Regions from separate parts of the Bradyrhizobium arachidis genome, predicted to be linked through region 2. Evidence: predicted binding sites of a transcription regulator. Region 2 holds the regulator's gene; each other region holds the start of a gene.
What was found. Region 2 encodes LexA, which represses DNA repair genes until DNA is damaged. Its sites were predicted from a motif close to TGTTCNNNNTGTGTTCNG; they were not measured.
Positions count from the first base shown of each region.

Region 1: WN72_RS12960 (DUF3072 domain-containing protein) is a predicted target of LexA. The motif match lies at 1,789-1,806, and genes of this name have one in related genera.
Region 3: WN72_RS41700 (ribonuclease T2 family protein) is a predicted target of LexA. The motif match lies at 2,966-2,983, and genes of this name have one in related genera.
Region 4: uvrA (excinuclease ABC subunit UvrA) is a predicted target of LexA. The motif match lies at 1,974-1,991, and genes of this name have one in related genera.

Region 1 is NZ_CP030050.1:2,804,464-2,811,979, forward strand. Features, by position in the region: gene WN72_RS12945 (Do family serine endopeptidase) at 1-532, shown strand, start outside; gene WN72_RS12950 (hypothetical protein) at 806-1,168, shown strand; gene WN72_RS12955 (DUF6496 domain-containing protein) at 1,187-1,483, opposite strand; gene WN72_RS12960 (DUF3072 domain-containing protein) at 1,558-1,752, opposite strand; gene WN72_RS12965 (hypothetical protein) at 1,868-2,089, shown strand; gene WN72_RS12970 (hypothetical protein) at 2,107-2,289, shown strand; gene WN72_RS12975 (hypothetical protein) at 2,350-2,556, shown strand; gene WN72_RS12980 (type 1 glutamine amidotransferase domain-containing protein) at 2,789-3,349, shown strand; gene WN72_RS12985 (hypothetical protein) at 3,429-3,662, opposite strand; gene WN72_RS12990 (hypothetical protein) at 3,757-4,014, opposite strand; gene WN72_RS12995 (hypothetical protein) at 4,156-4,377, shown strand; gene WN72_RS13000 (HWE histidine kinase domain-containing protein) at 4,374-5,864, opposite strand; gene WN72_RS13005 (HAMP domain-containing protein) at 5,878-7,516, opposite strand, start outside.
Region 2 is NZ_CP030050.1:5,657,941-5,665,456, reverse strand. Features, by position in the region: gene WN72_RS26490 (GAF domain-containing protein) at 1-482, opposite strand, end outside; gene WN72_RS26485 (hypothetical protein) at 686-1,120, opposite strand; gene WN72_RS26480 (hypothetical protein) at 1,315-1,527, opposite strand; gene lexA (transcriptional repressor LexA) at 1,730-2,431, opposite strand; gene WN72_RS26470 (molybdopterin molybdotransferase MoeA) at 2,608-3,819, opposite strand; gene WN72_RS26465 (hypothetical protein) at 4,051-4,245, opposite strand; gene WN72_RS26460 (HAD family hydrolase) at 4,413-5,042, opposite strand; gene WN72_RS26455 (alpha-hydroxy acid oxidase) at 5,051-6,184, opposite strand; gene WN72_RS26450 (S41 family peptidase) at 6,504-7,516, shown strand, end outside.
Region 3 is NZ_CP030050.1:8,825,389-8,832,904, forward strand. Features, by position in the region: gene WN72_RS41680 (ATP-binding protein) at 1-1,307, shown strand, start outside; gene WN72_RS41685 (DUF3617 domain-containing protein) at 1,398-1,928, opposite strand; gene WN72_RS41690 (hypothetical protein) at 1,973-2,266, opposite strand; gene WN72_RS41695 (hypothetical protein) at 2,449-2,910, shown strand; gene WN72_RS41700 (ribonuclease T2 family protein) at 3,029-3,721, shown strand; gene WN72_RS41705 (23S rRNA (adenine(2030)-N(6))-methyltransferase RlmJ) at 3,880-4,740, shown strand; gene WN72_RS41710 (cold-shock protein) at 4,991-5,206, shown strand; gene WN72_RS41715 (outer membrane protein) at 5,278-5,901, opposite strand; gene uvrC (excinuclease ABC subunit UvrC) at 6,149-7,516, shown strand, end outside.
Region 4 is NZ_CP030050.1:5,533,449-5,540,964, forward strand. Features, by position in the region: gene WN72_RS25865 (hypothetical protein) at 1-250, opposite strand, end outside; gene WN72_RS25870 (outer membrane protein) at 165-854, shown strand; gene WN72_RS25875 (outer membrane protein) at 1,023-1,775, shown strand; gene uvrA (excinuclease ABC subunit UvrA) at 2,087-5,062, shown strand; gene WN72_RS25885 (DinB family protein) at 5,110-5,673, shown strand; gene WN72_RS25890 (HAD-IA family hydrolase) at 5,727-6,371, shown strand; gene WN72_RS25895 (nucleoside hydrolase) at 6,408-7,334, shown strand; gene WN72_RS25900 (YVTN family beta-propeller repeat protein) at 7,402-7,516, opposite strand, start outside.

The sequences.
Region 1 (7,516 bases), 2.9 Mb from region 2:
TCCGCAGGACGGCAGCCCGGCGGCGAAGGCCGGCATCGAGGCCGGCGACGTCATCACCGCCGTCAACGGCACCGCGATCAAGGACTCCCGCGATCTCGCCCGCACCATCGCCACGCTGGCGCCCGGCACCTCGGTGAAGCTCGACGTCTTCCATAAGGGCGCAGCCAAGACGGTGACGCTCGCGCTCGGCGAGCTGCCGAACGAGCGGCAGGCCCAAGGCAAGACCGGCGAGGACAAGGTGCAGCCGGACGCCGGCACGCCGCGCCTCGGGCTGAGCCTGGCTCCGGCCGGCGAGGTGCAGGGCGCCGGCCAGAAGGGCGTCGTCGTCACCGAGGTCGATCCGCAAGGGCCTGCGGCGCAGCGCGGCATCCAGACCGGCGACGTCATCCTCAATGTCGGCGGCAAGGCCGTTGCCAATGTCGGCGACGTCCGCTCGGAGCTGGCGCAGGCGAAGTCCTCCGGCAAGCGCAGCGTGCTGTTGCAGGTCAAGAGCGCGGAGGCGACCCGCTTCGTCGCGGTGCCCCTCGCGTAAGGCGAACGTCGACCGGACCAAATCCAAAGGCGGCCCTTCGGGCCGCCTTTTCTGTTCGCCTTCAGAATTACCGCGGGATATCTGATAACATTCTCGTTAACGGCAGGGACGATGACCCGGTTCGTCCGAAAAAGCCGTGTTCGCTGATCACTGTTCCGAGTCGTATATTTGCTTGGCGGCAACGGAGCCGCCGAGCCAGTTGCAAGCGTGGACCTTCGAACTGCCAGCCGCTTTTGGAACCGGTCGGTGGTTCGCATTTGATCGGTGCCGAACATGGATCGATTGAAGCTCTCGCTGAGGCGTGCGTTGCTTGTGGCGCCATTGGTGCTGTGGAGCGGAAACGCCCTCGGGCGTGATGACGGCCGTTACGCCGACTCCCCCCTCAAGCCATGGTTCGACAGCCTGCGCAGCCATCTTGGCCCGTGCTGTTCGGATGCGGATGGTTTTGCCGTTGCCGATCCCGACTGGGAGTCGCACAACGGGCATTATCGCGTGCGTCTCGACGGGCAGTGGGTCGAGGTGCCGGATGAAGCCGTCATCACCGAGCCGAACCGGGCCGGCCGCACCATGGTGTGGCCGGTGAAGACCGCGTTCGGGATTTCGATCCGCTGCTTCATGCCCGGCAGCATGATCTGACACGGATTGGCGCGAGCGCTAGGAGGATTTGCGCTTCGACGACCTCTTGGATGATTTCCTGGATGACTTCTTAGACGTCTTCCTGGACGTCTTTTTCTTGGACGTCTTGCGCTTCGATGCCTTCTTCGGGACTTTCTTGCCCTTCTTGCGCGCCTTCGACAGTCCGATCGCGATCGCCTGCTTGCGGCTCTTCACGCGCCCGCCACGACCGCCGCGTCCGCTCTTCGCAGTGCCCTTCTTGTAGCGCCGCATCTCGCTCTCGACATCGCTGCCGGCGCTACGCGAGTAACGGCGTTTCTTTGCCTTGCGTGCCATGCATTCTCTCCCTTGGCCGGGGAAAAACCATTGGACACAAGCATGGTTCCCAAAGCGCGGAACGTTCCGGCTGCCTAGAAAGAATTCGCGAGCTCGATCTCCGCCTCCAGCGCGCGGATGCGGCGCGCAGCTTCAGCGGAGGACAGATCCCGATCGTATTGCGCCGGCTGGTAGGCCTCCTCGCTGAGCCGCTTCAGCCTCAGCCCCTGCGCGCGGGTCATCTGCTCCATGAGAAAAGCCTTTGCGTCGTATTTACCCTGAACCTGCATGTCGCTGCTCCATCCTGAATTCGTGACTTGACTATATGTTCTTATTTTGTTCTAACAAGCCATGGACAACAGAATTAATGAAATTCGACGTAAAATCAGCGCCTTGAGGCTGGAGATGGCCGATATCGAGGCGTCCGTCCGCGACCTCGTCAATCGCGATCGCGACTGCACCGAAAAGGCTCTGGCGCAGATGGATCTGCGCCGGAGGATCAATCTGCTGATCGGCGAATGGAAGGCCGCCGGCGGTGGCGACGTCCTGCCTGATGTCCGCGACCGGGTGCGCCTCCGTCCCGTGAAGACAGCCGTCAATCCGGTGCGCGCCATCGCGCGCCGCTGAGAGTTCGGAGGCGCGCGGTGGAGGAAGACCCGGACACGTACCGGATTCTAAGACTGCGCGCCGAAATCCTCGAGCTCGGCTCCGCGATCCGGCAATTGCAGCGCGAGGGATTGGATGATGCTGCGGCCCAGCTCCTGATTGCGCGCAAGCGCGCGCAGCTCGACCAGCTCGTGAAAGCCAATGCTGTGGGGCGCGTTTAACATCCCTGACATCCGACGCAGCTAAAGCGAGCGCGCTACGCGACACGCTGGAGCTCGCCGATGCACGATGCCGAAATGGCCGCTTTGATACAGGCCGTGCTGGACGACGTCTGCGCCGGGCTTCCTCTCTCCGAACTGGCGACGCGCGAGCGTGTCGCCACGCGGCTGCGTGAGGCCGCGCAAACAGATCGCCGCTCGATCGAGGATCTAAACAGGCTGCGCGAGATGCTCTGGTCCGCGCACCGACGATGTGGCGCTAAAGCATGATCCGGAAAAGTGCGAAGCGGTTTTCCGGAAAGATCATGCGTAAACAACAACCTAAAGCGCGATGACGATTCATCCAAATCTCATCGCGCTTTAGCGCCCGGTGTGGTCATGACTTGACCGCCATCAGGCCGCTGCGGCAAGCCGCACATCCCCGTGAGATGCCGCCGGTTGCTCGGAACGGAAGCCGGTTCGACCGATTGACCGGGCTCCTCTCATAGCGATGGAGCGTTCCATGGATCTCAAGGGCAAGACGATTGCCATTCTCGCCACCAACGGTTTCGAGCAATCGGAACTGGAAGTGCCGCGCGATCGCCTGAAGCAGGCTGGCGCGACGGTCCACGTCGTCTCGCTCGCGGCGGGCGAGATCAAGGGCTGGGACAAGAAAGATTGGGGACGTCCGGTGAAGGTCGACAAGACGCTCGACCAGGTTTCCAGCAACGACTACGACGCGGTCGTGCTGCCCGGCGGCCAGATCAATCCGGATCTCTTGCGCGTCGAGCCGAAGGCGCTGTCCTTCATCAAGGAGATATTCAACGCCAAGAAGATTGTCGCTGCCGTTTGCCACGCGCCTTGGCTCCTGATCGAGACCGGCATCGCCAAGGGTCGCAAGATGACGTCATACAAGTCGATCAAGACCGACGTCATCAACGCCGGCGCGACATGGGAAGACTCACAAGTCGTCGTCGATCAGGGCGTCATCACCTCGCGCAACCCCGGCGACCTCGACGCCTTCAGCGCCAAGATCATCGAAGAGGTGAAGGAAGGTCGTCACGTCCAGCGCAGCGCTGCCTGACCTTTGCTGCACTGTTTCGACGAAAAGCCCCGCGTTGCCGCGGGGCTTTTGTTTGAGATGCGGCCGAAGCTATTTGAGCTTACTTGCTCATGCCGCCCTTGGTCATCGTGCCGCCCTGATCGGAGCCCGGGCCAGAACCGCCTTGGCCGGAGGCGTCGGGGCCTTTGGAGGGCTTGGTGTTGGCGCCGGTGGTCTGCGACGATGACATCGAGGATCCATGCTTGGCCTTGTGCGACTTGGCCTGCGCGGCGAACGGGGCGGCTGCAAGGCCGGTTGCCAGCATCATGGCGAGAGCGAGCTTGGTCGTCTTCATGCGGGGGAACTCCCTGAGTTAAAATGACGCAGGCTGCCAACCGCCGTCCGTCGCAGGAGTTCCCAACAAAGATTTCGCTCGCTTCACGCAAGCTTCAAGATTGCTTGTCCTCTGCGAGGATGAACACGACGCCGGTGAGTGTCGCGCCGATCGCGAAGGTCGTCACGAGTGTGAGGGTGAAGACGATGACGGCCTGGCGACCGCCGTCATTCAAGAGATTGGCGACCGCTGGATTGGACAGGATGAGCGCGAGGCTGAAGGCGAGGCCGAGGGCTGCGCCCATCATCGCATGCGTCATCAGCTTGATGATGCCAGTGGGAGAAATCAGATCCGATGACTTTTTCGCGCGCATGGAACTGCGTCCCGAATCCAGCAGGCAAACGCGCGAGACGTTCTTTGGTTCCATCCGGATCAAGGAATTCCGTCGCGCGCTTCATCCGACGTTCATGCCGGGCTTGCGAGGATATGGGCCAGCAACACAGGAACATTCGATATGGGTAAGGTAGTTTTTCTTTACCGCTCGCTGGCCTATCGCAACGCGGCCGCGGACATCTTGCGCAAGGCACGCCAGTTGCCGCGCGGCGCGGAGCGAAGCGCGGCCCGCCGCTATGCGAAGGCGCTGCGCGATCTGGCCCGAACGGAAGCCTGGCTTGAGGGGCGCATCGCTCGCGAACCGCAGACGGCACAGCGCAGGACCAGCGCGGCGTCGGGCTAACCGGATGCGCGCTGCAATTCGACGGAGCCGGCCGCCTCGAACTTGCCGGGTGCCGTCGTCGCCGCAGACTTGCGTGTCAGCGGCACGTCCAGGCGGCACAACAGGCCCTCCGCTCGCCAATCGAATTGCGCCTGTCCGCCGAGCTGGGACTCGACGCTGGCAAGCAGGCTGCGCGTGCCGAACCCGCGCGATTTCGGCGTCCTGACAAGCGGGCCGCCGGATTCCTCCCAGGTCAGCTTGAGAAGGTCGTCCTCGACCTGCCAGCCGATCATGAGCCGCCCGGACCGCGTCGAGAGCGCGCCATACTTTGCCGAATTGGTGAAAAGCTCGTGCAGCGCCAGCGCCAGCGTCTGGGCGGTGGCCGGCAGCAACTGAACTTCGGGACCGGCGAGCTTGATCTGGCCGCCGAGCGAATAGGGCGCAAGCTCTTCGTCGATCAGCCTGGAGAGCTCGGCGCCCTGCCAGCTCGACAGCGACAGGATCGTATGCACGCGCGCCAGCGCGTTGATGCGGCCCTCGACGGCGTTGACATAGGCCTTGACCTCGTCGGCCCGGGTCAGGCGCACGATCGATTGCGCCAGCGCCAGCGCGTTCTTGGCGCGATGATCGACCTCCCGCGCCAGCAGATTCTGCCGTTCCTCGGCCCGCTTGCGCTCGGTGATATCAACCGTGACGCCGCTCACCCGCACGACACGGCCGGCGTGGTCCAGCGTTGCGGCCGCCGTGCCGACGCACCAGCGCACCTCGCCGTCGGGACGGTTGACGCGAAATTCCCCTTCATAGGCACGCGCGCCGGTGTTGAATGCCGCAACCGCATCGCCGAACCGATCGATGTCATCCGGGTGCAGCAGCGCCTGGATGTTCGCCGATGTGACGTTGAAGGTCTCCGGCGTCACGCCGAAGATGCGGAACTGGCCCTCGTCCCACATCCAGTCGCCGTTGATCCAGTCCCAGTCCCATGATCCCATCTTGCCGGCGGCGATCGCCATGCTGCGCCGCTCTTCGCTCTCGCGCAGCTTCGCGGTGGAGTTCTCCAGTTCCGCCGTGCGGGCGCGGACGCGATCCTCGAGGTCCTGGTTCAGCCGCTCGAGCTCCCGCGTCTTGCGATAGAGCTCGGCAAACACCTTGACCTTGGCGCGCAGCACCTCGGGCACAACAGGCACGGGGACGTAGTCGACCGCGCCCATCTCGTAGCCGCGCAGCCGGTCGATGTCGCTGACCTGGATCGCCGAGATGAAGATCATCGCGGTCTTCTGGAAGCGCGGATGCTCGCGGATCATCGCGGCGAGCTCGAAACCGTCGAGCTCGGGCATGCAGACGTCGACCAGGATCACCGCGATCTCGGTCTTGAGCAGCACCTCCAGCGCCTCGCGGCCGGACGAAGCGATCACGAGGTTCTCGCCGAGATCCTTCAGGATCACCTCGTAGGCGAGCAGCTTGGCCGGCTGGTCGTCGACGAGGAGGATATTGACCTTTTCGTGGTCCATTCGCGGATCCAGCTCAACGGTGCAGCCACATGCGGATCGCAAGCAGCAATTGATCGGTGTTGACGGGTTTGGCGAGGTAATCGGACGCGCCGGCTTCCAGGCATTTCTCACGGTCGCCCTTCATCGCCTTGGCGGTCAGCGCGATGATCGGAAGTCGGGCGAAGGCCGGATTTTCGCGAATGACGCCGATGGTCTGATAGCCATCCATCTGCGGCATCATGATGTCCATCAGCACGATGGCGATTTCCGGGTTGGATTCGACCAGTGTGACCGCCTCGCTGCCGGTCGTCGCCGTCAGCACCTTCATGCCGCGCCGTTCCAGCACGCTCGACAGCGCGAAGATGTTGCGGGCGTCGTCGTCGACCAACAGGGCGGTCTTGCCGATCAGATCCTCGTCGGAACTGTTCAGCTTCTCCAGCATGCGCTGCTTCTCGACCGGCAGTTCCGTGATCACGCGGTGCAGGAACAAAGCGGTCTCGTCGAGCAGGCGCTCCGGCGATTCCACGCCCTTGACCACGATGCTGCGCGCCATGGTGTGGAGTTCCGCGTCTTCCTCCGCCGAGAGCTCGCGGCCGGTGAAGACCACGACGGGAATGTTCGACAGCGCATCGTCCTTGCGGATCTGGTCGAGCACCTCGAAGCCGCTCATGTCAGGCAGCCTGAGGTCGAGCACGACGCAGTCGCAGGGCGCCTCGCGCAGCGTTGAGAGCGCGCCCGCGCCGGTGTCGGTTGCCACGATCTCGATGTCGTCATGGTGCAGGAGCTCGCGGATCGAGAGCTGCTCGGCCTCGTTGTCCTCGACGATCAGCAGCCGCTTGCGCCGCGGCTGCGCATATTCCTTGATCTGCGTCAGCGCAGCTGCCACGCCTTCCGTCGTCGTCGGCTTGTTGACGAAGGAGAAGGCGCCGCGGGCCAGTGCGTGCTGGCGGTCCTCGTCGAGCGTAATGATCTGCACGGGGATGTGGCGGGTCAGCGGATTGTGCTTGAGCTGGCTCAGCACCGTCCAGCCGAGCATGTCGGGCAGGAACACGTCGAGCGAGACGGCCCGCGGCTGGTACTGCTTGGCAAGCTCCAGCGCTTCGGCGCCGCGCGCGGCGACCAGGACCTTGAAGCCCTTGTCGCGGGCGAGATCCACCAGTACGCGCGCGTAATGCGGATCATCCTCGACGATGAGCAGGATGGTGTCGCCGGGTTCGAGGTTGAGACGGTCGTCGGGCAATTGCTCGATGACGCGCTGCTGCTCCGGCGCGGTCGGCTGCAGCGCGGGTGGTTGGCTATAGGCCTGCGGCGCGGGCGCGCGCGGCGCCAGCGTCGGGCCGGAATATTTCAGCGGCAGATAGAGCGTGAAGGTCGAGCCCTTGCCCGGCGCGCTGCGCAGATGGATTTCTCCGCCGAGCAGGCTTGCGAGCTCGCGGCTGATGGCAAGACCAAGGCCGGTGCCGCCGTATTTGCGGCTGGTGCCGGCGTCGGCCTGCTGGAACGCTTCGAAGATCAGCTTCTGCTTCTCCAGGGGAATGCCGATGCCGGTGTCGGAGACTTCGAATGCGATCACGGCCGGCGCGGAGTTCAGCACCGGGTGATCCGTGCCCCAGCCGCCGACGGCGCCGGCGACCGTCAGGCACACCTCGCCTTCGGCGGTGAACTTGAAGGCG
Region 2 (7,516 bases):
GCTTTCCAGGTGCGTCCGGGCAGGCCGAAGCCGCGCGGAAACCTGGTGTGGCGGGAGTTGAACTCGAACATGTCGGCGGTGCCATAGTAGCCGTCGACGAGCCTCATCTCGTGGGACGTATCGGCGTCGTTGTGCCAGAGCTCGATGGCGCCGACATGCGCCTCGTCGTCGCCGCAGAACAGCACCATCACCGCTTGCAGGAATTCGCCTGCAAAGACCGGCACCGCGACGCCGCAGGTGAGACCGGCTGCAAGGGCTTGGTCGGTCCGTTTGAAATAGGAGTTGGCGAATTTGGTGAGGATCACCGGGTGGCCGGACGCCCAGGCCTTGCCGGGGAGCCCCTCGTCATATCCGAAGTGCAGATCTTCGCTCACAGCCCTGAACGCGGACAGCCCTTCGCCGTAGAGGCCGCCGCCGAATTCCAGACGCATGCGCGTCCTGTCGGGCACCCAGAGTTCAACGACACGAATGAAGGTTTTCATCGAGTCCGTCCGCCGTCCCAAGCCGGAACAGCATCGGCCATTTGCCTGTGAAACGGACGTTCAAAATTCAGGCAGCGCCGCGCAAACTTCGTGCGACGGGAAGGTGGGATATCGAGAGACACAAACAACACCACGTCGCCGGCCGCGGCCGGCGATGGCGATCTCAATTCCGGGCTCCGACCTGGCGGCCGGGGATATCTGCTTCAACCGATCGGCAGACGCGGCGTTGTCGGGCGGTTCTCGGCACTGACCTGCGGCTTGTGCTCGCGCTCGCCGAGCGGCTGGGTCACGGGCAGTTGCAGCACGGTTGCCTGCTGGCCTTCGACGAGCTGAGTCACCAGGACGTATTTGCCGTCGGGGAATTCGATCGCGTCATGATGGCGATCGGGAATGTGCGGATCAATCTTGCCGAACTTGCCGACACGCGAGTTGACGGTGCGCGTCCAGATCCAGCGATTGTCGTAGCGGACGTTGTCGGCGAAGGCGAGCTCCGTTCCCGGCAGCAGGCAGACCGCGACGGTCGGATCGGCCGCGGAGGCAAAGCCGCGCGTCGAGGTGCCGCGGAACGTTGTCGTCACGATCGTCTCGCCGACCTCGGCAGGGCGCGATGCGACGGCATGCAGGCTGTAGTCACACATCGTGGGTGCTCCTCATGCGGAGATAGCAACCCGCGCCTCTGTCTTACGAGGCGCAGGCCTCTATCAGAGTGGAAGCATCATAGCGTCTGCCCGGTTATAGGCAAATCTGCGGCTCGCTGCCGCAGCGTGCGATCACATTATCTTTCCCGAATCCCCCGGGAACAAAGCCTGCTTTCGTGCATTCGGTGGGCGTATCAGTGGCCAGCCGGCGCCGACCAACCGGAGTATGGCCAGACCGGTTGTGATGGTTGCGTGAGCGCATTGCGCGCGTTGCGGACTTGCTCGCTCATGGTCGTTTCCTTGGCCGTCTCCTTACGGACATGGCGGTGCGATGGTGCGGCAACGGCTTGCGATGCTGATGCTGCGATCAGCGCCGCTGCTACTGTGCTCAGGATGATCTTGCGCATGACATCTCCTCCAACCTTCGAAAGCCGATCCGGAGCGGTGCTGCTTCGTGCGGCGTGGCGAGGATGTAGCGCTAGAGGAGGGGCCGGATAATCTGCGCGAAACCAGAAAGACTATCCAGCGGGAGCGGACAATCATCCGCTCCGATCTCTGGTCGGCGATGCCGATCGAAGCGCGCGGACAGCGCGCTTAGTACTTGCGGTATCAGTACTTCCGATAAAGCCCGATCAGCTTGCCCTGAATCTTGACCCGGTTCGGCGGCAGGATGCGCACCTCATAGGCCGCATTGGCGGGCTCGAGCGCGATCGAGGCGCCGCGGCGGCGGAAGCGTTTCAAGGTCGCTTCCTCGTCGTCGATCAGCGCCACCACGATGTCGCCGGTGTCGGCGCTCTCGTTGCGCTGGATCAGCGCCATGTCGCCGTCGAGGATGCCGGCTTCCACCATGGAATCGCCGCGCACTTCGAGCGCGTAGTGCTCGCCCGAGCCGAGCATATCGGGCGGGACGCTGATGGTGTGGCTGCGGGTCTGCAACGCCTCGATCGGCGTGCCGGCCGCGATCCGGCCCATCACCGGCACCGCGACGGGACGCTCGCCCTCGTCCGCAGGCGGGCTGGAGGTCGTGCGGACCTTGCCGAGATTGCCCTCGATGACGCTCGGCGTGAAGCCGCGGCGATTGCCGGCGGCCGCCTGCAGCTCGGGCAGCTTGATCACCTCGATGGCGCGGGCGCGGTTGGGCAGGCGGCGGATGAAGCCGCGCTCCTCGAGCGCGGTGATCAGGCGATGGATGCCTGATTTCGAGCGCAGATCGAGCGCGTCCTTCATCTCGTCGAAGGAGGGCGGTACGCCGCTTTCCTTCAGTCGCTCGCTGATGAACCGCAGGAGCTCGTACTGTTTGCGCGTTAACATCTCGACCAAAATCCCCCGGTTGATGTCGTTCGATTCCGAGACGCTGAATTCAGCGATAAGCCGCTGCATGCTCGAAACAAATCATGAACGGACACTATATGTTCGATACATGTTCCGCAACTGCTTAATTTACCGTGAACGCGACAAAGTTCGCGTCACGCGTGTGGCCAGCGCGTTCAGACCGGCAGGCGCAGCACCTCGCAAGGTGTGCCGGCTTCGGCCTTCGGCGCGAACGGCGCGCGCACGAGAAGTGCCTGTGCCGCAGCGAGATTCGCAAGCAGCGAGGAATCCTGGTGATTGACGGGAAGGGCGATCAGCGTGCCGTCGTCGCGCGTCTCCAGGCGTGCGCGCAGATAATCTTCGCGCTGGTCGTTGGCGCCGACGTCGCGGCCCAGCACCGCGCGCTCGCGGCGATGGTGAATCACGGAGCGGCCCGACAGCGCCCGAATCAGCGGCACCATGAACAGGAAGGCGCACACATAGGATGACACGGGATTGCCGGGCAGGCCGATCACGCGCATCGCCGCCAACCTTCCATGCATCATCGGCTTGCCGGGCCGCATCGCGATCTTCCAGAACGTCATCGCGGTGCCCTCGGCCTTCAGCGCCTGCTGGACCAGATCGTGGTCGCCGACCGAGGCGCCGCCGGTGGTGATCAGGATGTCGGCGCCGCTCGCGCGGGCGCGGCGTATGCCCGCGGTGGTGGCGTCCAGGGTATCGGCGGCAACACCGAGATCGACGGTATCGGCGCCCTCGCTGCGGGCGAGCGCGTGCAGGGCATAGCCGTTGGAATAGACGATCTGGCCGGGGCCAGGCGTGGTGCCCGGCATCACCAGCTCGTCGCCGGTGGCGAGAATCGCGACCTTCGGGCGGCGGTGGACGGGTAGAAACGGGTGATTCATGCCGGCGGCGAGCGCGAGGTCGCGCTCCGTCAGCCGGATGCCCTTGCGCAGCAGCACGTCGCCCTCGCTGAAATCGACGCCGGCGGGGCGGATGTGTCGTCCCGTCACGGCCGCTTCCTTGATCGTGATGCGCCTGCCGTCCGCAACCGTGTCCTCCTGGATCACGATCGCGTCTGCGCCGTCGGGAACGACGCCGCCGGTGAAGATCCGCACGGCTTCGCCGGCGCCGACCGATCCTGCAAACGGCCGCCCCGCCGCGACCTCGCCGATCACGGTAAGCTGGGAATCGATCTTGGCGGCGTCGGCCGCACGCACCGCATAGCCATCCATCGCCGACATCGCCTGCGGCGGCTGGGTGCGCCGCGCCGCGACGTCGTGGGCAAGCACGCGCTGGAAGGCCTGGTCGAGGGCGAGCATTTCTTCAGGCAGCGGCTCTGCGCCGGCAAGCACCGCGGCAAGCGCGTCAGAAACCGGCATCAGGGCCACGGGTGAAAACTCCAGCTGCGCCCGTTCGGGCAAATCGGCGGCGAGAGTTCTAGCCGAGTGCAGGCGCAGAGGCAAAAAGGCGATCACGCAGGATGATTCATCCTGCGTTGTCCGCTCTGCAGTGAAGGATAGACGTCAAGTCCGCCGCGGCATGATCCAGAAGGCGAGACAGACCGGGACGAGGATGGCCATGGCGAGGACGAGAAGGACGAGTGCCACGGCCAGCATCGGTCAACTCCCCGGCTGCTCGTCCGGACTGACGTCCGGCGCTTTGGGACTCTGATCCTTGTCGGGCAGCGGATCGGCCTGCGATTTCAGGTCGGCGGCCTTGCTGATCAGCTTGGCGGAGAGCTCAGAATCCGAGGTGGTTCTGGCGTATTTCATCAGCAGCGAGGCCTGCTTGGTGAGGTAGGTTTTGCCCAACACGACGATAAGCCTGATGTAGAATTCCCAACGGACTCATGAGTCCGGAAGCCGGTATTCGTTCCGGGAACTCCGTACAAAATTGCACAAAGTGATTGGGTTCCTCATTTTGCGCCAAATTAGGTCCAGCACCGGCGCGCCCCAGCGACGGGCCGAACCGGCCCCCAACGTCAAACCCCGAGTGCCTTCAAGGCGTTCCCGACATCGGTGGGCGAGGTCACATGCACCGCGGTCAAGCCGCGGGCGCGGGCTCCCTCGATGTTCTCGGCAAGATCGTCGAAGAATACGATCCGGTTGGCCGGCACGCCGATGGCGGCCACGACATGGTCGAAAGCCTCCGCGTCCGGCTTGCGCAGGCCGATGCTGGAGGACAGGTAGACCTCGCGGAAATGGCCGAGCAGGTCGGCATATTCCTTCGAGAAATAGTCCACGTGCGGCCGGTTGGTGTTGGAGAAGGCGTAGAGCGGCATTTGCCGCGCCGCGCGCGGCAACAGCTCGGCAATGTCCGGCATCTCGCCGGCGAAGATCGCGTTCCAGCCCTCCAGGAACTGCGCGTCGGAAATGCCGATCCCGAGTGAGGTGCGCAGCGAGGCGAAATAGTCCTCGTCGCTGATCTTGCCGACCTCGTGCAGCCGGTAGGCCTCGTCGCGCACATAGCGCGCGACGATGGCTTCGGGCTTGCAGCCGGCATGTCCCGCCCAGCAGTCGATCGCCTTGGAGAAATCGATGTCGAGCACCACGCGCCCGAGATCGAACAGAAGCGCATCGGCGCTGCCGGGAGAGAGCGAGGTCACCTGCATCCTTTCATTCAGTACCGGTAGGGGTCGTGATCGAACAGCGGGAACCCGCTGAACACGCCCGGCGCATTGGTCGCGGTCGCCGGATGCAGGCAGGACTTGCTGACCTCGGCGAAGGATGTGGCGCCCAACAGGCCGAGGCAGCGCAGCACCTCGTCCTCCAGCAGTTCCAGCATCCGCGTGACGCCGGCTTCGCCCGCCGCCGCCAGCGCCCAGCATTGCAGCCGGCCGATACCGACGAGATCGGCGCCCGCCGCTACCGCCTTGACGATGTCGGTGCCGCGGCAGAAGCCGCCGTCGACCATGATCTTGGCGCGGCCCTTCACGGCCTCGACGATCTCAGGGAGCACATGCATGGCGCCACGGCCGTGATCGAGCTGGCGCCCGCCATGGTTGGAGACGTAGATCCACTCGACGCCATGGTCGAGCGCGATCAGCGCATCCTCGGCGGTGGCGATGCCCTTGAGGATCAGGGGTATCTTGAACTTGTCCTTGATCATCTTCACGGTCCGCCACTCCAGGCCCTTCTGGTAGTCGCCCCCGGTGGCGCGCAGGCGGCTCTCGCGAACATAGCGCTTGGCGATGTCACGTTCGCGACGGCTGTAATGGGCGGTGTCCACGGTCAGGCAGAACGCGGCGTAGGCGTTCTTCTCGCTCCTGGCGACGACATCGGCGACGAAGGCATCGTCACCGCGGACATAGAGCTGGTAGAGGCGCAGCGCATCGGGGGCAGCCTCGGCGGTCTTCTCCAGACCAGGCTCCGACACCGAGCTCAGCATATGCGCCGCACCGAAGGTGCCGGCCGCGCGCGCGACGCTCGCGGCGCCATCGGGGTCAAAAATCTCGAGCGCGCCGACCGGGGCCAGCACCACCGGCAGGCGCATCCTGCGGCCAAACTGCTCGACCGAGCCGTCGACCTTGCGGACGTCACGCAGCACGCGCGGGCGGAAGGCGATCTCGTCCAGCGCCATGCGGTTGCGGCGCATCGTGGTCTCTGTCTCGGCGGCGCCGACGATGTAGTCCCAGGCATTCTGGTTGAGGTTGGCACGCGCCTTCCGGACGAATTCGTGCAGATTTTGGAACGGCTCGTTGCTGGCGCCGAGCTCGACGTTCCGTTCCGGCCGGATGCGGGGTGCTTCGTTCATTGTTATCCTCCCGAGAATTTGAAGCCTTGTCTCATCGCCTTAGCCCGTCCGGACCTGCAAAACCATCCTAAGATCGCATACCTGCGAGGCGTGGCCCATCCGACCGATTCCGCTGTGCGTGAAACGATTTCGGAACGTTGCCAAAAGTTTAGGTCTCGGGCCAAGGCTTTTTGGCGAGAGGGATTTTTGCCATGCACCCGCCAGCGTGGCAGCCCGGCCATGAAGAAACCTGAATGGTGTTGTGAGAAGCGGGCTGGATCGCCATTTGCATGGCGGCTTCCAGACCTCCAAAGAGAACCGCCAGCTAAGAAGGCCCTCCATGCGGAAATCCCTGCTGTTCCCCCTGGGCGCGCTCACCGGAGCGTGTCTGACCCTTCTGGTAGCGAGCCCCCATGGCGGCGTATGGGCGGCACGGGCGGCAGCGAGCGCGGATGATGCGTATAACCAGCTCAACCTGTTCGGCGAGGTCTTCGAGCGCGTGAAGGCGAGCTATGTCGAGAAGCCCGACAATGCCAAGCTGATCGAAGGTGCGATCACGGGCATGGTGACATCGCTCGATCCGCATTCGCGCTACATGAACGACAAGGCCTGGACCGAGATGCAGGAGACCACCTCCGGCGAGTTCGGCGGCCTCGGCATCGAGGTCACGATGGAGGAGGGCCTGGTCAAGGTCGTCTCGCCGATCGACGACACGCCGGCATCCAAGGCCGGCATAATGTCCGGCGACCTCATCGCCAAGATCGACGGCGAGGCCGTGCAGGGCATGACGCTCGAGCAGGCCGTCAACAAGATGAAGGGGCCGGTCGACACCAAGACCAAGCTCACGATCGTGCGCAAGGGCGCGGATGCGCCGCTCGATGTCGCGATCACGCGCGAGATCATCCACGTGCGCCCGGTGCGATTCCATGTCGAGAATGGCGACATCGGCTATATCCGCGTCACTTCGTTCAACGAGCAGACCACCGACGGGCTGAAGAAGGCGATCGCCGCGATCTCCAAGCAGGTCCCGCAGGAGAAGCTCGTCGGCTATGTGATGGACCTGCGCAACAACCCGGGCGGCCTGCTCGACCAGGCCGTGTCGGTATCGAGCGCCTTCCTGCAGCGTGGCGAGGTCGTCTCGACCCGCGGCCGCAATCCGGAAGAGACTCAGCGCTTCACCGCGCATGGCGGCGACCTCACCAAGGGCAAGCCGCTCGTGATCCTGGTCAATGGCGGTTCGGCTTCGGCCTCGGAGATCGTGGCCGGTGCGCTGCATGATCACAAGCGCGCGACGATCATCGGCACGCGCTCGTTCGGCAAGGGCTCGGTGCAGACCATCATCCCGCTCGGCAC
Region 3 (7,516 bases), 3.2 Mb from region 2:
CGTTCAAGGGCTGGATGCCGACCGGCCTCTATGCCCGCGCGCTGCTGATCATGATCGTGCCGATGGTGATCCTGCAATCGGTCGTCGCCTTCGTGTTCATGGAGCGGCACTGGAACACGGTGACGCGCCGCCTGTCGGCCGCGGTGGTGCAGGACATCGCCGCGCTGATCGATGTCTACAAGGGCTATCCGCAGGACAAGGACCGCGACCAGATCCGCCGCATCGCGCAGCAGCGCCTCGGCCTCGTGGTCGACTTCCTGCCCGCCGGCGACATGCCGCCGCCGGGACCGAAACCGTTCTTCTCGCTGCTCGACCAGACGCTGTCGGTGCAGCTCGGCCGCCAGATCGGCCGCTCGTTCTGGATCGACACGGTCGGCCGCTCCAACCTGGTCGAGATCCGTATCCAGCTCGATGACGCCGTGATGCGCGTGTTTGCGCAGCGCAGTGCGGCCTATGCCTCGAACTCGGAGATCTTCCTGTTCTGGATGGTCGGCACATCCTCGATCCTCCTGATCGTCGCAGTGCTGTTCCTGCGCAACCAGATCAAGCCGATCCTGCGCCTTGCCGACGCGGCGGAAAGTTTCGGCAAGGGCCGCGAAGCCCCGAACTTCAGACCCAGGGGCGCGCGCGAGGTGCGGCGCGCGGCGGTCGCCTTCATCGAGATGAAGTCGCGCATCGAGCGCACCATGGAGCAGCGGACCGCGATGCTCGCCGGCGTCAGCCATGACCTGCGCACAATCCTGACCCGCTTCAAGCTCGAGCTGGCGCTGATCGGCGAGAATCCCGAGCTCGAGGGCATGCGGAAGGACGTCGACGAGATGTCAATGATGCTGGAGGATTACCTCGCATTTGCCCGCGGCGATTCCGGCGAACAGTCGCAGCCGACCGACATGGCGCAGGCGCTCGAAGAGCTGCGCAGCGACGCCGAGCGCCACGGCCACACCGCGACCGTGGCGTTCCACGGCCTGCCCGTGGTGACGGTGAAGCCGGCCTCGTTCAAGCGCTGCCTCGCCAACCTCGTCACCAACGCCGCGCGCTACGGCAAGGCGATCGCCATCAACGGCCAGCGCGATCACCGCTATCTCACCGTCACCGTCGACGACGACGGCCCGGGTATCCCGGTGCATTTACGCGAAGAAGTGTTCAAGCCGTTCCTGCGGCTCGACAACGCCCGCAACCAGGACGAAGGCGGTACCGGCTTGGGGTTGGCGATCGCCCGCGACATCGCCCGCTCCCATGGCGGCGACATCACGCTCGGCGACAGCCCGATGGGGGGATTGAGAGCGAGCGTGAGGATCCCGGTGTAGCTGGCGCCGCGGAGACAGACCCCTCGCCCGTCTCGCCGCTTCGCGGCGAGCCACCCTCTCCCACAAGGGGAGAGGGGAAGGACGACAGCCCTATTTCGGCAGCAGCGCCTTCAGCTTATCGACGTCGCGCACGTTCATCTTGAAGCCGCCGGGCATCACGATGTCGCCGGGCTTCTGGTCCGGCTTGCAGGCGCCCAGCCACTTCGCCTCTAACGTCATGGAGGTATCGCGGCCCGCGGCACCGGCAGCGCCGCCTTGCGCGTGCGAGGAGGTCTTCACAGTGTAGGCCGAGTTGAAATCGCCCGTGATCTCGGCATGCGAGGTCGTGCTGATGCCGGCGACGTTGCACTCGGAATCGCTGACATAGCCGGTCGCGGTCTTCTTGATGTCCTGCTTGGAGCAGATCTGCTTGGCCATCGGGGAGACGTTGTTGCTCATCTCCTTGTCGACAGTCTCGTCGGTGCAGTGCTGCATGGTCATCTCAGGCATTGCCGAGCCGCTCCTGACCATCTTCATTTCCCAGAGACCGGCCTTGCGCACCGGCAGGTCGTCGGCGCTGGCTGCGCCCGCCGACAGGACGAGGCAAAGGCTTGAGCCGAGCAAAGCGAGTTTGCGCGTCATGTTGGAGGCTCCCGGCTTGAGAGAGGCGGCGCTAGGCCGACGCCTCAGTACAGCGTGCGGATCGGCCGTTCGGCGGCGCCATAGGGCACCCAGCGGCAGGAGAACGAGATGTAGCCGCCCTCATAGGCCTGGACCGCGAGGAATTTCACGACCTTGCCGTAGCGCGCGCAGTGATCGACCGCGACCTGACGGGCATCGACCTGCGTCGCCATCGAATAGGCGATGATGCCGCCGGTGTCGTTCCCCTTGAACGGCGGGACCGGAAGGAGGTCAGCACGCGCCGACTGGCTCGCCAAAATACCCAGGGCGAGAAGGCCCGCGGCCGCAATGATTCGCATTCCCGTTACTCCAATTGGTTGGCGGCAGTTTACGGCGCCGGGATGGAAGTGAAAAGAACCGAAGCCCTGCCGGGCGCGCCCTTACGGTCAACTCCTTGCCAAGTGTTGCCGCGCTGCACTTGACCCCGCCCGGCCTTCGCGTCACCGTCCCACCTTCGCAAGACCAGCTGTCCGGATTGCCCATGCGCGCCCTCTCCCTGAAATCGCTCCGCTTCGCCGCCGTGTTCGGCCTCATGTTCGGAGCGCTGTCGCTCGGCGAGGCCAAGGCCGCCAATCCGCTCGAGCTGAACTTCTGGCTGAGCGGGCCGCGCTATGACGGCGCCGTCGCCGATTGCGACAGGGCGCTGCCGACGATCGCCAGCCAGTTCTGGGAGAAGGAAAGCTCGTTCTGGAATTCTCCGTTGAAGATCACGGGCTTCGCCGCCGTTCACGAGGTCGCCTTCCGGCCCTGGCAGTCCGACAACATTCCGCGCCGCTACTGCACCGGCGATGCCATGCTCAACGACGGCAAGGTGCGCAAGGTGCATTTCTCGATCGTCGAGGACGGCGGCTTTGCCGGCTACGGCAATGGTGTCGAATGGTGCGTGGTCGGGCTCGACCGCAACTGGGCCTACAATCCGGCCTGCCGCGCCGCCAGACAGTAATTCGAGAAGCCTGATTCGGCCCGATCAAGCGGCCGAACGTGGCTCGCATCAATTTTGTTCTTGAAATGTTCTTATCGCCTGCTAGGCTGACTGCACAGTCTAGTTGAGGGGCGTCGCCATGTTTCATTCCAGATTGCATTCGTTCTCCCGCCTGATGATCTCGCTGACCCTGGCTGCCGGGCTGGTCATGCTGGCCGGCGGCGCCAAGGCCCAGGACAAGCGGCAGAACGCGCCCGGCGAATTCGATTTCTATGTGCTATCGCTGTCATGGTCGCCCTCGTTCTGCGAGGAGGCGGCGGAGCGCGGCGGCCGCTCCCAGATCCAGTGCAGCGGACGGCCCTACGCCTTCGTGGTGCACGGCCTGTGGCCGCAATATGAGAGCGGTTTCCCCGAATATTGCCAGCGGCCGGCGCCGCGGCTGAACCGCAACATCGTCTCCTCGATGCTCGATCTGATGCCGGCGCCGGGCCTGATCTTCAACGAGTGGGACAAGCACGGCACCTGCTCGGGCCTCGAAGGCCGCAGCTATTTCGAGACGATCCGCAAGGCGCGCGCCGCGATCAAGATTCCGGCCGAGTATCTCGACTTGTCGCAGGCCAAGACCGTGGCGCCGGCGGAGGTCGAGGAGGCCTTCATCAGGGCCAATCCAGGCCTGAGCAATGCCGCCGTCTCGGTCACCTGCAACCGGACGCGGCTATCCGAAGTGCGCATCTGCCTCAGCAAGGATCTGCAATTCCGCGCCTGCGAGGAAACCGACCGCCGCGCCTGCCGCCGCGACCAGGTGACGATGCCGCCGATCAGGGGCGGTTGAGGCACAACGCTCTCGTCGTCATTCCGGGATGGTGCGTTAGCACGGACCCGGAATCTCGAGATTCTCAGGTGCGCAATTGCGCACCATAGTTCGGTGCTAACGCACCACCCCGGAATGACGGCAGTTACTTTCATCGCGCGATGTCGTAACTCTGCGCCATGAACTACCGCCACGCCTTCCACGCCGGCAACTTCGCCGATGTCATCAAGCACATCGTGCTCGCGCGCATTCTCACCTACCTGCAGGACAAGCCGGGGGCGTTCCGCGTCATCGACACCCATGCCGGCGCCGGTCTCTACGATCTCGAAAGCGATGAGGCACGGCGCGGCGGCGAGTGGCTGACCGGCATCGCGCGGCTGATGCAGGCGCGTCTGTCGAACGAGACCGCGGCGCTGACGAAACCCTATCTCGACATCGTCCGCGCCTTCAATCCGAAGGGCGAGCTCAAGGCTTATCCGGGCTCGCCGCTGATCGCGCGCGGCCTGCTGCGGCCGCAGGACCGGCTCGTTGCCTGCGAGCTCGAGCCGAAAGCGCGCAAGGCGCTGATCGACGTGCTGCGCCGCGACGAACAGGCGCGCGTGGTCGATCTCGACGGCTGGGTTGCGCTGCCGGCCTTCGTGCCGCCGAAGGAGCGCCGCGGCCTCGTGCTGATCGATCCGCCGTTCGAGGCCAAAGATGAGTTCGAAAAGCTCGGCGAAGCCTTCGCAGCCGCCTTCGCGAAATGGCCGACCGGTATCTATGTAATCTGGTATCCAGCCAAGAATCGGCGCGCCACCGACACGCTGGCGCAATCGGTGGCGCGGCTCGCAGCCGCAGCAAAGCCTCCGGGAAAATGTCTGCGTCTCGAATTCAGTGTCGCGCCGCAGCTTGATGGCGCAGCGCTCACATCCACGGGACTCCTGATTGTCAATCCCCCCTACACGCTGCAAGGCGAGCTCAAGACCATCCTGCCCGAGCTGGAAATGCCGCTCGGCCAGGGCGGCGCTGCCAGATTCCGATTAGAGGTACCTCGATCGTAACACTCCGGCATTCTTGGGAAAAAGATGCAGGAGCGGTAGTCAATCTGCGACGAACCGTATTATGCTGTTTGCGTGACTGGCTTTACGTTCCGCTTCCGCGAATGGTTGCGGCGGAGTGAAGGCCTAAGAAAGATCCGACCGGACTGCACGGTCCGCTCAAGGATGGCCAGCTCCCGGGCTTCGTAAGGCCCGGTCATGTCGTGACGTGAGTCTGCGTCGCGACGGAGGAGCAATGAGGGGGAGTTTCCCGATGGCCATGACGGGAACGGTTAAGTTCTTCAACGGCGAGCGCGGCTACGGATTCATCAAGCCGGACGACGGCGGTCGCGATGTCTTCGTTCACATCACCGCTGTTGAGCGGGCGGGATTGAAGGACCTTGCCGAAGGACAGCGTATTACTTTCGAAGTCGAACCGGACAAGAAGGGGAAGGGACCGAAGGCGGTTAACTTGGTCATCCTCTCCTAGCGCGCCTGACTAAAAAAAATCCCGGCCGCGCGCGGCCGGGAGGTGGTGTCCGGTATTTTCTTCTTCAGCTATCAGAAGTGATAGTTCACGCCTGCGCGCACAACGCTGGCGCTATAGCCGTTGGACACGCCTGTAATTGCGAACTGGCTCGTCGACAGATTGATGTAGAGATATTCGAGCTTCGCGCTCCAGTTCGGCGCGAGGCCGACTTCGGCGCCTGCGCCGATGGTCCAGCCGGCGCTGGTGTGCGACTCGGTCCAGCCGAAGGTCTGCGCGCGCAGCTCGCCGAAGGCGAGGCCGGCGGTGCCGTAGAACAGCACGTTGCTGAACGCATAGCCGCCGCGCCCGCGCAGCGTGCCGAACCACGGATTGGAGAACTTCCACGGCGCGAACGTGTCGTCGGCGCCGGCTGCCTGGATGTCGCCCTCGACGCCGAACACCCACGGGCCGTTCTGGAAATTGTAGCCGGCCTGCACGCCGCCGACGAAGCCGGACGGCTTTGCCGGATTGTTGTCGACCGAGCCCCACTCATAGCCGATGTTGCCGCCGAGATAGGGACCGGCCCAGCTATACGCGTTGAGGGGCTGATTGACGGTGTAAGGCGCACCCTGCCCGTAATTGAGATCGGCGGCCTCCGCCGAAGCTGTCCAGCCGGCTGCAACCAACGCGGCTGCGCCCACAACGAACCACTTCATCGGTACTCTCCAACACAACTGCCGTCCCCCGCGATGCCCGCGCCGCCGCGCGAGACCACCGCATGGTTACGGAACCACGACTTTTTCGCGTAAGATTTATCGAGAGTTTTAAGTAAAAGGCCTGTTAAGCCGGGTTACCGCGCTGTTAACAGGCTTAAGCAAGCGTTACCGGGAACTGCGCCGCCAGCCTGTGCGTGCGGCATGGCCGGAACTTCAAATCGGCACCCCCAGCGCCTAAATTCGCTCCATGGTTCACGATTCCCCCGACAGTCCGGACGAGCGCGCGCGCAAACCGGCCCGCCTTGCCGACGCCCCGCCGGAGAGCCTGACGCCGCCGGACCTCGATCCCGCCACCACCGGCGGCGAGGACGAGGACGACGCGCTGCTGCCTGACATCCTCGAAGAGAGCGGCGCGGTCGGCGAAGGCCCGCTGGCGACCGGCCATGAGGCGATCGAGCGCGCGGTCCGGCTCGCCCCGACCTCGCCCGGCGTCTACCGCATGCTCAATGCCAATGCCGACGTGCTCTATGTCGGCAAGGCCAAGAACGTCAAAAAGCGCCTGTCGAACTATGCGCGCCAGAGCGCGCCGCAGCCGGCGCGCATCCTGCGCATGATCGCGGCCACGGTGACCGTGGAGATCGTCTCGACCAACACCGAGACCGAGGCGCTGCTGCTGGAAGCCAATCTCATCAAGCAGCTGCGGCCGCGCTTCAACGTGCAGCTGCGCGACGACAAATCGTTTCCCTATATCCTGATCACCGGCGACCATTGGGCGCCGCAGATCCTCAAGCATCGCGGCGCGCAGACCCGGCCCGGGCGCTATTTCGGCCCGTTCGCCTCCGCCGGCGCCGTCAACCGCACCATCACCGCGCTTCAGCGCGCGTTCCTGATCCGCTCCTGCACGGACTCCTTCTTCGAGAGCCGCACAAGGCCCTGCCTGCTGTACCAGATCCGCCGCTGCGCCGGTCCCTGCACCCGCGAGATCGACTTCGGCGGCTATACGACGCTGGTGCGCGAAGCGACCGACTTCCTCTCCGGCAAGAGCCATGCGGTGAAGCAGGAGCTTGCCGGCGAGATGGAGAAGGCCTCCGGCGAGCTCGAATTCGAGCGCGCCGCGCTCTACCGCGACCGCCTCGCTGCGCTGTCGGCGATCCAGTCGCAGCAGGGCATCAATCCGCGCACCGTGGAGGAAGCCGACGTGTTCGCCATCCACCAGGAGGGCGGCTTCTCCTGCGTCGAGGTGTTCTTCTTCCGCACCGGCCAGAACTGGGGCAACCGCGCCTATTTCCCGCGCGCGGAGAAGACCTTCACGCCCGAGGAAGTGCTGGGCTCCTTCCTCGCCCAGTTCTACGACGACAAGCCGCCGCCGAAGAACATCCTGCTCTCGCACGAAATCGAGGAGAGCGAGCTGCTCGCCAACGCGCTGTCGATCAAGGCCGGCCACAAGATCGAGGTCACCGCGCCCAAGCGCGGCGAGAAGAAGGAGCTGGTCGCCCACGCGCTGACCAATGCGCGCGAGGCGCTCGGCCGCAAGCTCGCGGACACCGCGACGCAAAGCCGCCTGCTCGACGCGATGGCGACCGCGCTGAGCCTGCCGCATGCGCCCAAGCGCATC
Region 4 (7,516 bases), 120 kb from region 2:
GACAATCTGTCAGCAATTGTGACGTTTTGTGGGTGTCGTGGCTTTTGAGAGACACAACTTGCGGCTTTGGTGGTGTAAGCACGCCGTCAGTTGGACCACAGCGTCCGATGCCCTTCTGCGCGCGGAAGGCAACAACAGAAACTGGGACTGGGATTTTGATTGAGATGAAGAAGGTTTTGTTGGCTTCGGCCTGTTTGTTCGCTCTGGCTGCCCCCGCGTCGGCGGCTGATCTCGCGGCTCGCCCGTACACGAAGGCTCCGGTGGCTGTGGCCTCGGTCTACAACTGGACCGGCTTCTACCTCGGTATCGTCGGCGGCGGCGCCTGGGAAAACGCTTCGGGCGACCCGAAGATGAAGGGTGGCTTCGTCGGCGGCACCGCCGGCTACAACTGGCAGACCGGCAATGTCGTGTTCGGCATCGAGGCCGACGGCGCTTGGGCTGACGTCAGCGCGACGGCGACCGGCGCGACCGTCGTCCCGGGCTTCGGCGTCGTGACCGCGACCGCCACCTCGAAGACCGACGCGATGGGCACGGTGCGTGGCCGCATCGGCTGGGCCGTCAACAACGTCCTGTTCTACGGCACGGGCGGCTACGCCTGGATCGACAACAAGATCACCCTCTCCGCGCTCGGCGTGAGCGCGTCGGACAGCAAGTGGCACTCCGGCTGGACCGTCGGTGCGGGCGTCGAAGCGTTCATCGCGCCGCAGTGGTCGATCAAGGGCGAGTACCTGTATCGCAGCCTCGCTGGCGAGACCTACTTCGCCGGCGCCCTGCCCACCGGCACGCTCAACTTCCACACCGTGCAGGTCGGCGTGAACTATCACTTCGGCGGCCCGATCGTCGCCAAGTACTGATCTCAAGAAGTACTGAGCTTCGTCTCACGACCGACGTCACATCGTCACGAAAGGCCGGCCTCGCGCCGGCCTTTTTGTTTTCGCGCGACCTCGCGCCCAACCGTCATGGAATCGAGAGTGCGGTGTGCATTGCGCCGCTGATTGGCTCCGATGCGTTGGGGAATTGACATGAAGACGTTGGTGCTGGCCTCGGTCAGCTTGCTCGCGCTCGGCGCGCTCGCACCGGCCGGTGCTGCCGATCTGCCGCTGTACAAGGCGCCGGTGGCGCCCGTGCTCGCCTATGACTGGATCGGCGCCTATGTCGGCATCAATGGCGGCGGCGGCCTTGCGCACGCCTGCTGGAGCGTCGTCGCTGTCGCCGGCGTTCCCATCGACCCGGCCGTCGGCGAGGGCTGTCACAATGCGAGTGGCGGCACAGTGGGTGCTCAACTCGGATATCGCTGGCAGAAGGCGCGCTGGGTGCTCGGCGTGGAAGCTCAGGGCAACTGGGCCGACTTCAAGGGCAGCAATGTCAGCTTCGTGCTGGCGCCGCTCAACAACCGGACCACGATCAACAGCTTTGGCCTGTTCACCGGCCAGCTCGGCTACACCGTGAACAGCCTGCTGTTCTACGGCAAGGCGGGCGCAGCCGTCGCGCACGACAGGTACGACGAATTCATTCCGGGCGTTGGCGTCGTGTCCAATACCCTGAGCCAGACCCGCTGGGGCTATAGCGCCGGCTTTGGCGTGGAATACGCCTTCGCGGAGAATTGGTCCGTCGGCGGCGAGTACGACCATCTGTTCCTCGGGCATCACGGCGGCGACCTCGCCAGCGCGATCCTCGTCCCACCCGTGCGTACCGAACGGATCGGCCAGGACATCGATATCGGACTGATCCGCGTCAACTATCGCTGGGGCGGCCCCGTCGTCGCCAAATACTGATCCGCCAAAGACCAATCCCCAAGGGACTCCTCCAGGTCCTGCTTGAATGCGGATTGCCCCCAAGATCCGCATCTAAACGCGAACAAAGGGCCGGCCACGTGCCGGCCCTTTGCCTGTTCCGCGCCCTGCTCCTGCCAGATGCCGCCAGCGCGCCAACAATCCGTTGACGATTCGCAACTGCCTCTGGAAATCCGTCGCCGTTCTTCCTACGTTCGCTGCCATACCCATCGGCGCCGATCCCGGTTCCGGGCGAAGCGTGCCTTTTCGTTGGCGCGATCGCGCGCTTTTGGGATTCCTTGAGGGCAACTCGGATGGATGAAGTGATCAAGGCGAAGCGCCAACAGCAGAACGCGGGCTCGAGCCTGCGCGCAATTACGATCCGTGGCGCGCGCGAGCACAACCTCAAGAACATCGACGTCGAGATTCCCCGCGACAAGCTCGTGGTCTTCACCGGGCTCTCCGGCTCCGGCAAATCCTCGCTCGCCTTCGACACCATCTATGCCGAGGGCCAGCGCCGCTACGTCGAGTCGCTCTCGGCCTATGCCCGCCAGTTCCTTGAGATGATGCAGAAGCCTGACGTCGACCAGATCGACGGCCTGTCGCCGGCGATCTCGATCGAGCAGAAGACGACCTCGAAGAATCCGCGCTCGACCGTCGGTACCGTGACCGAGATCTACGACTACATGCGCCTGCTCTGGGCCCGCGTCGGCGTGCCCTATTCGCCGGCCACGGGCCTGCCGATCGAAAGCCAGACCGTCTCGCAGATGGTCGACCGCGTGCTGGCGCTGCCGGAAGGCACCCGCCTCTATCTGCTCGCCCCGGTCGTGCGCGGCCGCAAGGGCGAGTATCGGAAAGAGCTCGCCGAATGGCTCAAGAAGGGCTTTCAGCGCGTCAAGATCGACGGCACCTTCTACGAGCTGGCCGAAGCGCCCAGCCTCGACAAGAAATTCCCGCACGACATCGACGTCGTGGTCGACCGCATCGTGGTCCGTGCCGACATCGGCCAGCGCCTCGCCGAGAGCTTCGAGACCGCGCTGAAGCTCGCCGAGGGCCTTGCCGTCGTCGAGTTCGCCGATGCGCCCGCAGCCGCGCCTGCCGAGGAAAAGAAGAAGACCGCAAAGATCCACGACAAGAGCGGCCCCGAGCGCATCCTGTTCTCGGAAAAGTTCGCCTGCCCCGTCTCCGGCTTCACCATCCCCGAGATCGAGCCGCGCCTGTTCTCGTTCAACAACCCCTATGGCGCCTGCCCGGCCTGCGGCGGCCTCGGTGTCGAGCAGCATGTCGACGAGGACCTCGTCATCCCCGACAAGGAGCTCGCCATCGGCAAGGGCGCGATCGCGCCCTGGGCCAAATCGTCGTCGCCCTATTACACGCAGACGCTGACGGCGCTCGGCAAGCACTACAAGTTCACGCTGACCACCAAATGGAAGGATCTGCCCAAGAAGACGCAGACCGCGATCCTCCATGGGTCGGGCGAGGACGAGATCAAGTTCTCCTACGAGGATGGCGTCCGATCCTACGACACCAAGAAGCCGTTCGAGGGCGTCATCACCAACATCAACCGCCGCTACCGGGAAACCGAGAGCGAATGGGCGCGCGAGGAGCTCGCGAAATACTTCCACGACGTGCCCTGCGGCGCCTGCAACGGTTTCCGGCTCAAGCCCGAGGCGCTCTGCGTCAAGGTCGGGGCTAAGCATATCGGCGAGATCTCGGAGCTGTCGGTCAGGAAGGCCGGCGAATGGTTCGAGACCGTGCCGGCGGCGCTCAACGCGCAGCAGAACGAGATCGCCGGGCGCATCCTGAAGGAGATCCGCGAGCGCCTCACCTTCCTGCTCGACGTCGGCCTCAACTATCTCACCCTGTCCCGCTCCTCCGGCACGCTGTCCGGCGGCGAGAGCCAGCGCATTCGCCTGGCCTCACAGATCGGCTCGGGCCTGACGGGCGTGCTCTACGTGCTGGACGAGCCTTCGATCGGCCTGCACCAGCGCGACAATGCGCGTCTGCTCGACACCCTCAAGCGCCTGCGCGACCTCGGCAACACCGTGGTCGTGGTCGAGCATGACGAGGACGCCATCCGGCTTGCCGACTACGTCCTCGACATCGGCCCCGGCGCCGGCATGCATGGCGGCAACATCGTCGCCGAAGGCACGCCCGCCGAGATCATGCGCAACCCGAAATCGCTGACCGGCAAGTACCTGACCGGCGAGCTCGAGGTCGAGGTGCCGGAGCGGCGCCCGCCGAACCATCGCCGCACCATCAAGGTGGTGAACGCGCGCGGCAATAACCTCAAGAACGTCACCGCCGAGATTCCGCTCGGCCTGTTCACCTGCGTCACCGGCGTCTCCGGCGGCGGCAAGTCGACGCTGCTGATCGACACGGTCTATCGCGCCATCGCCCGCAAGCTGAACGGCGCCAGCGAAGGCGCCGCTCCCCACGACCGCATCGAGGGTCTCGAGCACATCGACAAGATCATCGACATCGACCAGTCGCCGATCGGCCGCACCCCGCGCTCGAACCCTGCGACCTATACCGGCGCCTTCACGCCGATCCGCGAATGGTTCGCGGGCCTCCCCGAAGCCAAGGCGCGCGGCTACGAGCCCGGCCGCTTCTCCTTCAACGTCAAGGGCGGCCGCTGCGAGGCCTGCCAGGGCGACGGCGTCATCAAGATCGAGATGCACTTTCTGCCCGACGTCTACGTCACCTGCGACGTCTGCAAGGGCAAGCGCTACAATCGCGAGACGCTGGAGGTCCTGTTCAAGGGCAAGTCCATCGCCGACGTGCTCGACATGACCGTCGAGGAAGCCGCCGAGTTCTTCAAGGCAGTGCCGCGCGTGCGCGAGACTTTTCAGACATTGCACCGCGTCGGGCTGGATTACATTCACGTCGGCCAGCAAGCGACGACGCTGTCAGGCGGTGAAGCGCAACGCGTCAAACTGGCAAAAGAGCTGTCCAAGCGCGCCACCGGCCGCACGCTCTACATCCTGGACGAGCCCACCACCGGCCTGCACTTCCACGACGTCAAGAAGCTCCTGGAGGTGCTGCACGAGCTGGTGGCACAGGGCAACACGGTCGTGGTGATCGAGCACAATCTCGAGGTCATCAAGACCGCAGACTGGGTCATCGACCTCGGCCCCGAAGGCGGCGACGGCGGCGGCGAGATCGTCGCCTGGGGCCCGCCGGAGGATATCGCGAAGGCGCCACGGAGCTATACCGGCAAGTTTTTGGAGCCGGTGCTGAAGAAGGCGCGGAAGCCGAAGCGAAGGAGCACGAGCGAGGCGGCGGAGTAAGCGAACCGAGCGAAATCCGCCGACAATTGGTCCAAGGGAGATCAAGCTTGTCCGCTGGCTTTGTGCAAACCTACCGCGCCTTCGCCCACAACAATGGCTGGGCGAACCACCGGCTGCTGACTGCCTGCACCGCTTTGAGCCAAGGCGATTTTGAAGCCGAGCGAACCGGCTTTTTCCCGAGCCTGCAGCGTACGCTGAACCACATCTATGTCATCGACCTCTTCTATGTCGATGCGCTGGAGGGTGGATGGCTTGGACCTGCGGCCTGGGAGAACGAAGTCCCGTACCCATCGCTGGCCGCGTTGAAACCCGCTCAAGCCGCGATCGACAGGCGGTTGATCGCAGTCTGCGATGCGCTGACGCCGAACCTTCTCGACGGGGTCGTCAGGATCAACCGAGATTCGCGGATTCAGACCGAGCGCCGCGACCGGCTGCTCATGCATCTCTTTCAGCATCAGATTCATCATCGCGGGCAGGCGCACGCCATGCTGTCCGCAACGGCCGTCGCGCCGCCTCAACTCGACGAATTCTTCGCGGAGGGAGAAGCACCGCTCCGGGCCGCCGAGTTCGCCGAACTCGGCTGGACCGAGAGCACCGTTTGGATATCATAGCGGACGAACCTGGCAGGTTCGCCTGCCCTTGTTACCCGTCGTCAGCTCCCCGGATGCCTCCCTACACCCTCGCCATCTTCGATCTCGACGGCACGCTCGTCGACAGCTTTCCCTGGTTCCTGCGCACCATCAACGACGTCGCCGATCGCTTCGGCTTTCGCCGCGTCGCCGATGAGGACGTCGAGGGGCTGCGGCATGCCTCGACCCGGGAGATCCTTTCCCGGCTCGAGGTGCCCTTGTGGAAGCTGCCGGCAATCGCGCGGCATGCGCGGCGGCTGAAGGCGGAGGCAGCTAGCGAGATTCCGCTGTTCGCGGGTGTCGAGGCCATGCTGCGGACCCTGATCGAGAGCGGCGTGCAGCTCGCGCTGGTGACATCCGACAGCGAAGCCAATGCGCGTGAGAAGCTCGGCGATGCCGCGGCGCTGTTCGCGCATTTCGATTGTTCTGCATCGCTGTTCGGCAAGCCCGCGAAATTCCGACGTGTCATCCGGCGCGCGGGCGTAGAGCCGGGCAAGGTCATCGCGATCGGCGACGAGGTCCGCGACATCGAGGCGGCGCGTGCCGTCGGCATCGCCTGTGGCGCCGTGTGCTGGGGCTACGCGGCCCCGGCGGCGTTGCGGGCGCTTGCGCCGGATCACATGTTCGCGCAGATGGAGGAGATTGCCGAAGTGGTCTGCCGGATTTCGCAGAGCGCCTGATCCGCAATCGCCGCGCACGGCGAAGGGAGACGCCCGATGACACTCACGGACGCAAGCCGCCTCAAGCTCCTGGAGCCGCCGGTCGGCCGGTTGCGGGTCGCGCTCGACACCGACACCTATAACGAAATCGACGATCAGTTCGCGCTCGTGCAGATGCTGTTGTCGAAGGACCGCTTTGATGTCGAGGCGATCTACGCCGCGCCGTTCTTCAATGCGCGCGCGGACAGTCCCGGCCACGGCATGGAGCTGAGCTATCAGGAAATCCTGCGCCTGCTGGAGCGCCTGAACGTCGCGCCGGAAGGCCTGGTTCACCGCGGCGTCACCGATTATGTCGGCCCCGGCAAGACGGCGCGGACGGCCCCCGCCGTGGACGACCTCATCGCCCGGGCGCGCGCGGGCACGCCGGACAATCCGCTCTACGTCGTCGCCATCGGCGCCATCAGCAACGTCGCCTCGGCGCTGCTGAGAGCGCCCGAGATCATCGACCGTATCGTTGTGGTCTGGCTCGGCGGCCATGCGCTGGAATGGCCCCACACGGTCGAGTTCAATCTGAAGCAGGACGTCGGCGGCGCGCAGGTGCTGCTCGACAGTGGCGTGCCGCTCGTCCTCGTCCCGTGCATGGGCGTCACCTCGCGCCTGCACTCGACGGTGCCGGAGATCGAACGCTACGTCGAACCCCACGGCAACATCGGCGCGTTTCTCGCCATGCGCTTCAAGGAATATTCGTCCGACCACATGGGCTGGGCCAAGGAGATCTGGGACATGGCGGCGGTCGGCTGGCTGCTCGACCCCGCGTGGGCGCCGAGCGTGATCATCCCCGCTCCGGTCATCACGGATCAGATGACGTGGAGCGTCGACCGCAGGCGGCATCCGATCCGCTACGTGACCTATGTGGACCGCAACCCGATCCTGAAGGATTTTTTCGTGAAGCTGCGAGACTTCGCTGCGTCAAAGGTGCCGTAGCCCGGATGAGCGAAGCGTTATCCGGGAGCGTCCCGCATGTCGCTCCGCTCATGCGGGCTACAGCCCCCTACTCCGTCTTCCGCAAAAACGCTCCGAACGCGCGCGGGCCGTCGCCGGTCTTGACCTCGCCGATCACCTTCAGCTCGACCGCGTCGATGACATCGAGCGTGTTGCTCTCCCAG